DNA from 2 places in the Paenibacillus tundrae genome. Region 2 is predicted to be linked to the other one. Evidence: predicted binding sites of a transcription regulator. Region 2 holds the regulator's gene; the other holds the start of a gene.
What was found. Region 2 encodes CtsR, which represses protease genes until heat stress. Its sites were predicted from a motif close to ATGGTCAATAAAGGTCAAACA; they were not measured.
Positions count from the first base shown of each region.

Region 1: the regulator CtsR is predicted to act here: its motif matches at 2,068-2,088, upstream of clpP (ATP-dependent Clp endopeptidase proteolytic subunit ClpP).

Region 1 is NZ_CP145605.1:189,361-193,579, forward strand. It holds gene V6W81_RS00905 (PdaC/SigV domain-containing protein) at 83-1,180, shown strand; gene clpP (ATP-dependent Clp endopeptidase proteolytic subunit ClpP) at 1,380-1,976, opposite strand; tRNA gene V6W81_RS00915 (tRNA-Arg) at 2,156-2,230, opposite strand; gene V6W81_RS00920 (sugar-binding transcriptional regulator) at 2,713-3,738, shown strand; gene gap (type I glyceraldehyde-3-phosphate dehydrogenase) at 3,849-4,219, shown strand, end outside.
Region 2 is NZ_CP145605.1:5,715,012-5,719,230, forward strand. It holds gene V6W81_RS25795 (ATP-dependent Clp protease ATP-binding subunit) at 1-40, opposite strand, end outside; gene V6W81_RS25800 (protein arginine kinase) at 266-1,330, opposite strand; gene V6W81_RS25805 (UvrB/UvrC motif-containing protein) at 1,359-1,883, opposite strand; gene V6W81_RS25810 (CtsR family transcriptional regulator) at 1,912-2,373, opposite strand; gene V6W81_RS25815 (GNAT family N-acetyltransferase) at 2,858-4,033, opposite strand.

The DNA.
Region 1 (4,219 bases), 1.0 Mb from region 2:
AGAGGTGAGCGTATGAGACATTTTCGTTCAACATACATACGCAATGAACCCTTAGTGCGAATTTAGAGAGGAGTTTTTATATATGACATCATGGAAGAAATGGACAAGTGCGTTGCTGGCAGCTGGAATTATTGTAGGTAGTGGAGCAGGGTGGCAAGAAAGTTCGGTTCAAGCGGCTTCGGTCTCAACTAAAGTAACGTCTCCGACGGAAGTAACACTGAAATCGGCAGGTAAAACGATGACTCAAAAAGGACTTCTGCAGGGTGGATCTACATGGGTATCTCTAACTGCGGTCAAAGATGTTGCAGGTGGAACACTAACCTATGATGCGAAGAACAAAGAGTATACGCTGACCGCGGCTAACAATAAGATGAGAATTAGTCTAGCTGATGGATCACCAATGCTTAGAGTGAATAACTACTATCCGGGCGTTGAGGCGAAGCTGATTCAAGGGCGGTTATACATTCCTTTCTCAGCGATGAGAGATTACCTGGGTGTTCAGGGAAGCTGGAATGGGCAAGCGAAGACGTTAACACTTAGCAAGGTGAAGCAGAACAATGTAACGGTAAAAGCAGCTACAGTGAAAGCGAATGTGAAAAATGCTGAGGTGGATATTCAATATCCACAAGTAAGTGGACTTGGCAATGACAAAGCTGAAGCGGCAATCAACAAGGTGCTGAAGGATGAGACTGATGCATTTGTAGCAGGCTTCAAGAAGCAGGTTTCTGAGAATGGGGCTGCTACTGCGGATCGCCCATATGCTTTTGAGAGCACATACGTTGTGACATATAACGAAAATGGCGTGCTGGGACTCATTACACAACGCTATGAGGACTACGCGGGAGCTCATGGCATGACGACCCGTTCAGGACACACATTTGATCTAGAATCCGGCAAGGAACTGACGCTGAATGATGTGTTACAGAACAATACATCCATGCGTGAATCTCTTGGCAAAAAAGTAGGTACACAGCTTAAAGCACGTGGTGGTTATCTGGACGGATATACTGGTCTGAACAAAGATCAGGACTTCTACGTTACGCCAACCGGTATTGTCGTGTTCTTCCAACTGTATGAGTACACGGCATATGCTGAAGGATTCCCAGAGTTCCCATTCACGTACAAAGAAGTGCTTCCTAAAGGTGCAGCGCCATTCAGTGGAGTAACAGCTGAAAAGTAAGAATAGGATCGTTATTATATGTTCAATAATTTCGGATTTATCACGTATAGAACAGAAGTTTAAACGACACGCAGTTGCAATTGCGATCATCATAAAACCACAAAAAAATCCCACCATTCATAGAATGGTGGGATTTTACTAGTTCATAATTAGAAGCCAAGAAGACTTCAACTCATGACTTTATAGGTGAGTTCTGCAATTATACGCCTTGTGAACCTACTCTTTCGATAACTTTATCAATGATACCGTAATCGGCAGCTTCAGCAGCACTCATGAAGTAGTCACGATCTGTATCTTTCTCGATACGCTCCAGTGGTTGACCTGTGCGCTCGGAGATGATGCGGTTCAATGTGTCACGCATTTTCAGAATGCGACGAGCACGGATTTCGATGTCTGTAGCTTGACCTTGTGCTCCACCAAGTGGTTGGTGAATCATGATCTCACTGTTAGGCAATGCAAAACGTTTACCTTTAGCGCCTGCATTGAGCAAGAAAGCGCCCATAGAAGCTGCCATACCTACACAGATGGTAGATACATCCGGTTTGATGAATTGCATTGTATCGTAAATGGCCATACCGGCTGTGATGGATCCGCCTGGGCTGTTGATGTATAAGTGAATGTCTTTCTCTGGATCTTCTGCAGCCAAAAATAACATCTGTGCCATAATGGCATTCGCCACAACGTCATTCACGTCGCTGCCAAGGAAGATGATACGATCCTTCAGCAATCTGGAATAGATGTCATAGGCCCGCTCACCGCGGTTGCTCTGTTCAACGACCATTGGAATATAACTCACGTGAAAAACCTCCTCGGAAATGTAAATGTTAAATTGGTGTTTATATTTAAACTGTTACCGTATTACCCACATCATAAACAATTCCAAACAAAAAGTCAAAGAAAGTCAAACTAACTTTGAAAAAAAAGAAACCTTTCCGGTTTCATTGGTTAAAAGGGTTATGTACTACGAAATAAGAATGGCGCGCCCGCCAAGAATCGAACTTGGATCTCAGGCTTCGGAGGCCTACGTCATATCCATTGGACCACGGGCGCACATGAATTGTTGGCTACTCTTTCGTAGCACGGATGCTTGCACATCAATGAGCTTCAAATATGTGACAGCATTAATGATTATATCTTAAGCGTGGTCGAAATGCAAGCAAATGATCAGCCTCGTAGTTTGGAATGTAACGAAAATGATCATGATGAAGATAAGTGGATAAAGAATGCATTTAAGTACATGCTATAAGAGGTTTTGCACATGTTGAGCAAGGTGGAGAAGGAGCCATATGTAGATAAGAATGTAGACTTTCTTCTATATATAGTGTGAAACAGATTCAGCACCTACGAGAAGCTCAAGATTGTGAAAATAAGCGCGTACAAGCTTAGAGGAACGTTATGAAATGGGGCGTTTGAAACACTTGCATGTCGCGTCAGTTTTAGGTAGAATAGACGTGGGACTTAAAAAGTTAACCCGGGACATTTTGAGGCCATGAAAGAGAGCTTGGAACGAGAAGCTTGCGGGAGTGGAAAGCATGCGAAAGATTTTAGAAGTGCAAAAGCAGCTTCTGCCTGATCTCATGGATGTCTTGAAGAAGAGGTATACGATTCTACACCAGATCATGTTATCGGATGTGATTGGACGAAGAACGTTAGCTAATTCCATGCAGATGACCGAGCGGGTTCTGAGGGCTGAGACCGATCTATTAAAGGCTCAGGGACTTATCGAAATTGACAGTACAGGAATGAAGATCAGCGAGGCAGGTCATGATTTGCTGCAGCAGTTAGAGCCTGTCGCCAAAGAGCTGTTCGGATTATCCGAACTGGAAGAGCGCATCAAGCAAGCCTACGGTCTGCAAAAGGTAGTCGTTGTTCCTGGCGATTCGGACGTATCTCCATTTGCCAAACGGGAACTGGGCAAGGCCGGAGCAAAGGCTCTCGGCAATATTATGAATGATAACGACGTTGTTGCCGTAACTGGCGGTTCAACAACGGCTGAAGTTGCAGAGCAGCTTAATCCGCCAACACCACTCAAGGGTGTCTGGTTCGTCCCTGCACGCGGTGGACTAGGAGAGAGCCTCGAAATTCAGGCCAATACGATCGCATCCACGATGGCAAAACGGGTAGGAGCACAATACAAACTCCTGCATGTACCGGATTTGCTTAGTGACCATGCCTATGAATCCCTTGTTCAAGATCCGGGTGTCCAGGAGATTCTGCAGCTGATTAGACAATCGCGCATCGTTATTCACGGAATCGGTGATGCCGTGGAGATGGCACGGCGACGTAAACTTGCGACAGAGATCGTGGAAGAGCTTCAAGAGCAAGGAGCCGTATCGGAATCATTCGGTTATTACTTTAATGATCAGGGTAACGTGGTTCATACCATGCTTACACTCGGTATGCGACTTCAAGATATCGAACGAACCGATGTAGTGATCGGGATTGCGGGTGGCAAGAGCAAAGCAGCTGCCATTCACTCCGTGCTTAGATTCGGTCAGGAAGATATATTGATTATTGATGAGGCTGCTGCCAAAGTCATCGTAGCCGAACTGGAATAAGAATTTATTTTCTAGAACATTTCAAATTTGTTGTCTTGACGGACTTCACGGTCTGTCTTGAATATATAGCTTCATAAAAAAATCAATCAAAACTTGGGAGGAACTTACTCATGATTAAAGTAGGTATTAACGGTTTTGGACGTATTGGTCGTTTGGCATTCCGTCGTATTCAAAATGTAGAGGGCATTGAAGTTGTAGCAATCAACGACTTGACTGATGCTAAAATGCTGGCTCATTTGCTTAAATATGATACAACTCAAGGTCGCTTCGATGGCGATGTTGAAGTACATGATGGCTTCTTCAAAGTGAACGGCAAAGAAGTTAAAGTATTGGCTAACCGCAACCCAGAAGAACTTCCTTGGGGAGACCTCGGTGTAGATATCGTTCTGGAATGTACTGGTTTCTTCACAACTAAAGAAGCTGCTGAGAAACACTTGAAAGGTGGAGCTAAGAAAGTTGTTATCTCCGCACCAGCTACTGG
Region 2 (4,219 bases):
GTACCTTTTGGGCACGTTCCGTAAATCTTCCAAACATCATATCTCCTGCACCTCCATGGTTTTGGATAAAACGGGCTAGAGCTACTGAACCCAGCTCTCCACCGTATTCTTTATAACACGTTGTCTGCAGCCATGCTGCGAATAAAATCATTAAGCATTTCACATCAATTTTGTAGATTCGTTGCAATGACCTGATGTAAATCTGCCTTATTATATAAAAGCTGCAATTGCAGCGTGAAACCTCATTTATAATTCTGAAGCTACCTTACTTTGTGGGGTTGATCGTATCCCGAATGAGCTGAGCACGGTAGATATCTCGTTCATCTGTACGCATATCTTCCCCGAACGTTTTCTGCAAAAAGCCTGGCTGAGTCATGACGTTCAGCTCGTTCATTACCGGTATAGTGAGTCCTTCCAACAGACCTAAATCTACACCAAGACGAACATCCGAGAGACGCTGTGCAGCTTCCTTTGAGTCCACAATGGCAGCGTGAGACAGTATGCCATAAGAACGCATAACCCTGTCCGTAATACGCAGTCTTGAGTCTGTAATCAGTCGCTCTCTAGCCGTACGTTCGTGTCCAATCATCTGTAAAACAACACTATGCAGATTTTCAATAACTTCTTGCTCGGTCTGTCCTAGAGTGATCTGGTTCGAGATCTGGAACAGGTTACCCATCGCTTCGCTACCTTCGCCGTAAATCCCTCGGACAGTAAGCCCTACCTGGGAAACCGCCGTTAGAATACGTCCAATCTGTTGTGTCATGACCAGAGCCGGCAAATGCATCATTACGGATGCCCTTACACCTGTACCGACATTGGTAGGACAGCTGGTCAGGTATCCTCTACGATCATCAAAAGCATAATCCACATGCGCTTCAAAAGCATCATCTATCGCAGAAGCTTTCTCCCAGGCTTCTTTCACTTGGAACCCCGGATAGAGGCATTGGATCCGAAGATGATCCTCCTCATTAATCATGATACTGACGGATTCATCCTCACTAAGGATGACAGCGCCGTTCTTGGATTCATTCGCAAGACTGGGACTAATCAGATGTTTCTCCACCAACACACGTTTATCAAGTTCATCAATATCGATTAGATCCAGCGTGTGGAAATTCCCAAAAGCATGAACATCGTCGTATTGAAGTACTTCGCTCAGCTTATTCAGCACTTCCTCCGATTGCTCATTGGATGCAAGCATCGGAAATGGATAATGCTGCAGGTTGCGTGCGATCCGGACACGGCTGCTAATAACGATTTCTGAATCAGCCGCATCACTGCGCATCCAATCGCTGAGCGCCTTCTCTGTAAAAGGCAGATTAGGCATTACGCATCCCTCCTACTCATGACAAACTTTACTCCTGAGCTATTTCTTTTTCAAGTTCTCTGATCTGGTCACGAATCTGAGCAGCTTCTTCGAATTCTTCTTGCGTGATACTCTCTTGAAGAGTACGTTTCAAATCTGCAATTTGACGTTTGACCTTAATACGACCACCAGCCCTTGCAGGTACTTTACCTACGTGGGAGGTGCTGCCATGTACCCTTTTGAACAGCGGGTCTAGACGGCTATCAAAATATTTATAACATGAGCTACAGCCGAATCGGCCGATTTTGCTAAATTGGGAATACGTCATGCCACATTCTTCACATCGAAGGGATTGAGCAGGTGGTGTTCCTGCGGATCCACCCTTACCAGATGGGTCGAAATCGAGCAGACCGGACAACAAGTTATGAATGGAAAATCCACCTGCTGTTCCGGGAATCATTTCCCCTTTTTCACGAGCACACGACTCGCAGATATGAAATTCCGTCTTCTCTCCGTTCACGATCTTCGTAAAATGAAGTGTAGCCGGACGATTATTGCATTCTTGGCAAAGCATTGATGTACCTCCTTTGATCCCGATAGTTTCATTTACCGAGCAAAGATATTAACATCGCCTTCAACATTCTGGCACGAATTTGATCCCGGTAAGGAAGTTTGACCAAAATAATTTCTCTCGATACAGCCGCCCGCATCAACCCCGCCTCTCGTTTGCTCAAGAAACGTGCTTCCTCAAGTTGGTAGATTAGACCTTCGGCAGCAGTCTGCCCGATCTCATCTCCAATACTATGATGCAAATGGTTATGCAGTGCTGAGTGAGCAGGTAGTTCAATCCGTTGAATACGTACATAACCACCGCCACCGCGTTTGCTTTCCACCAGATAACCCTTCTCAAGGGTAAACCGGGTGCTGATGACGTAATTAATCTGAGAAGGCACGCATGAGAATTGGTCTGCCAGATCATTACGCTGAATTTCAACCATTCCTTCGGGACTTTCATGCAGAATACTCTTCAGATATTGTTCGATAATATCAGAGATATTACGCATCCACTCATCCTCCACTGTCTGAAACGTTAAGTCAATAAGGACCCACACGCCCCTACAGAGTGCACCTTCTCATCCCATTTAACCATTCCGTGAAACACCGAATCTGGATTCCACAAGTGTTACCGGGAGAGTAAAGGCCGCTCGAAGGTCCTTTAATACTGCTTGTTCCACATAGAAAAGTGTAGTCGCACTCTACTCAGCGGATGGCATAAGAAAGTCAAACGAAATGATGATCTCAGTTGACTTTGACTTTCTTTGACTTTATATACATTATAGCATATTTTGTGAGTTTGCCAAGTGGGGTCACTATTCATTTTTTACGATTTTACACGAAATATTCTTTGGACACAAAAAAACCTCTCCAAAAGAGCTGGAGAAGTCCATTTGTCTTACCCTTACGCCTTCATGCTATACCGGGTGATTATAGGAACCATCAGTGCTGCAATTAAACGAATCCTTATAATTTCTTGTTCAATCTAATCCTTTAGAAGAAATCAAGTAAATACGTTTCCCGTACAGGAATTGCATTCTCCAAAGCACTAATTGCCTCAGTAGGCCCATTAATTCTGCCTATCTCTGCCATCTCAGCAGGTCTTCGGTACCCCATCAGCACAGCAGTAAGAGATTGAATATCCATTTGTACTGTCTGATCCTCAGAAACAGGTTCGGAAGCCTTCCAGATTGAAGCCGTTCCATTCATGGCAACATTTAATTGCCACACGCCTTCGTTCCAAGGTGCATGAGCATCCTTAACCTGAAGAGCAATCTGTACTGGGGAATCCTGACTGGCAAACGGATATTGAGAAATAAATTGCTCCACACTCACAATGCGAGCCATAAAATAAGGAATGATCTCTTGCTGAATTCGTGGATTATCCAATTGAAAAGCAAGGGTGTCACTTGCTGGCGCTTGTAATGTAACTTCTTCAATCATGGAATCATGGTTGGCTATAAAGGTCCATAGGGCTTGTCTCGCTTCTTCATTCAGATGAATGATCTCATCGATCGTGAATTTACGCTCCTTGACCTCGTATAATATATATCCCTGGGCTTGCCCGGCTTCATCATAATATACGGCCTTCTGACTGGTTCCCTCCGTAAGCACCGAGTCTTTCCACCACGCATCGTCACGGACCAACATTCCGTTATAGCGCTCCGCATAAGCATTATATACACTTTTTAAAACATCCAGATCTGGATTGCCTCTGCGCAACGTTCCGGGTGTTTGTTTTTTGGCAGGCAAATGCGAGGTAGGCACTTTATATTTTTTGTACTCAATGTATGTTTCCCATCCATACTTCCGATAAAAAGCAAACGCGAACGGATGCAGGAACGAAATGCTCTGTTTGTTGCGATTCATTTCTTCCAATGTGTGTTTGAGAAGACCGGCTACCCAGCCCTTTCGTCTGTACTCTGGCCAAGTGGCTACACCTGCAATACCACCCATGTCGAATGACCGACCATGAATATACGTTTGAAAAGGAATAAGGTGGAGCTTGGCACCTAGGCTGCCATCATCATAAACTCCCCATACATTATGTTTATCAAACTGATTCTGGCGCTTCTCCCTTTGCTCCTCTTTCATTACAAATTGAAATGCATATTCAGAAAGAGCCATGCATTCTTCGAAAGCGTCTGCTGTTAATTTACGAAATTCCATCTCATTCTGCACCCCGTTCTCTAGAAAATGATGAAATCATCCCAGTGTGGTCTGATCTGTGATGTATGTCTTCTCTATGAGTGTGTCAGAGGAACCCTGCAAAGTCAAATAAGAGGTGCTACGGCACCTCTTGGATACGTATATTCACAGAAAATAAGATGATCTTCCGAGAAAATAAAAACCACC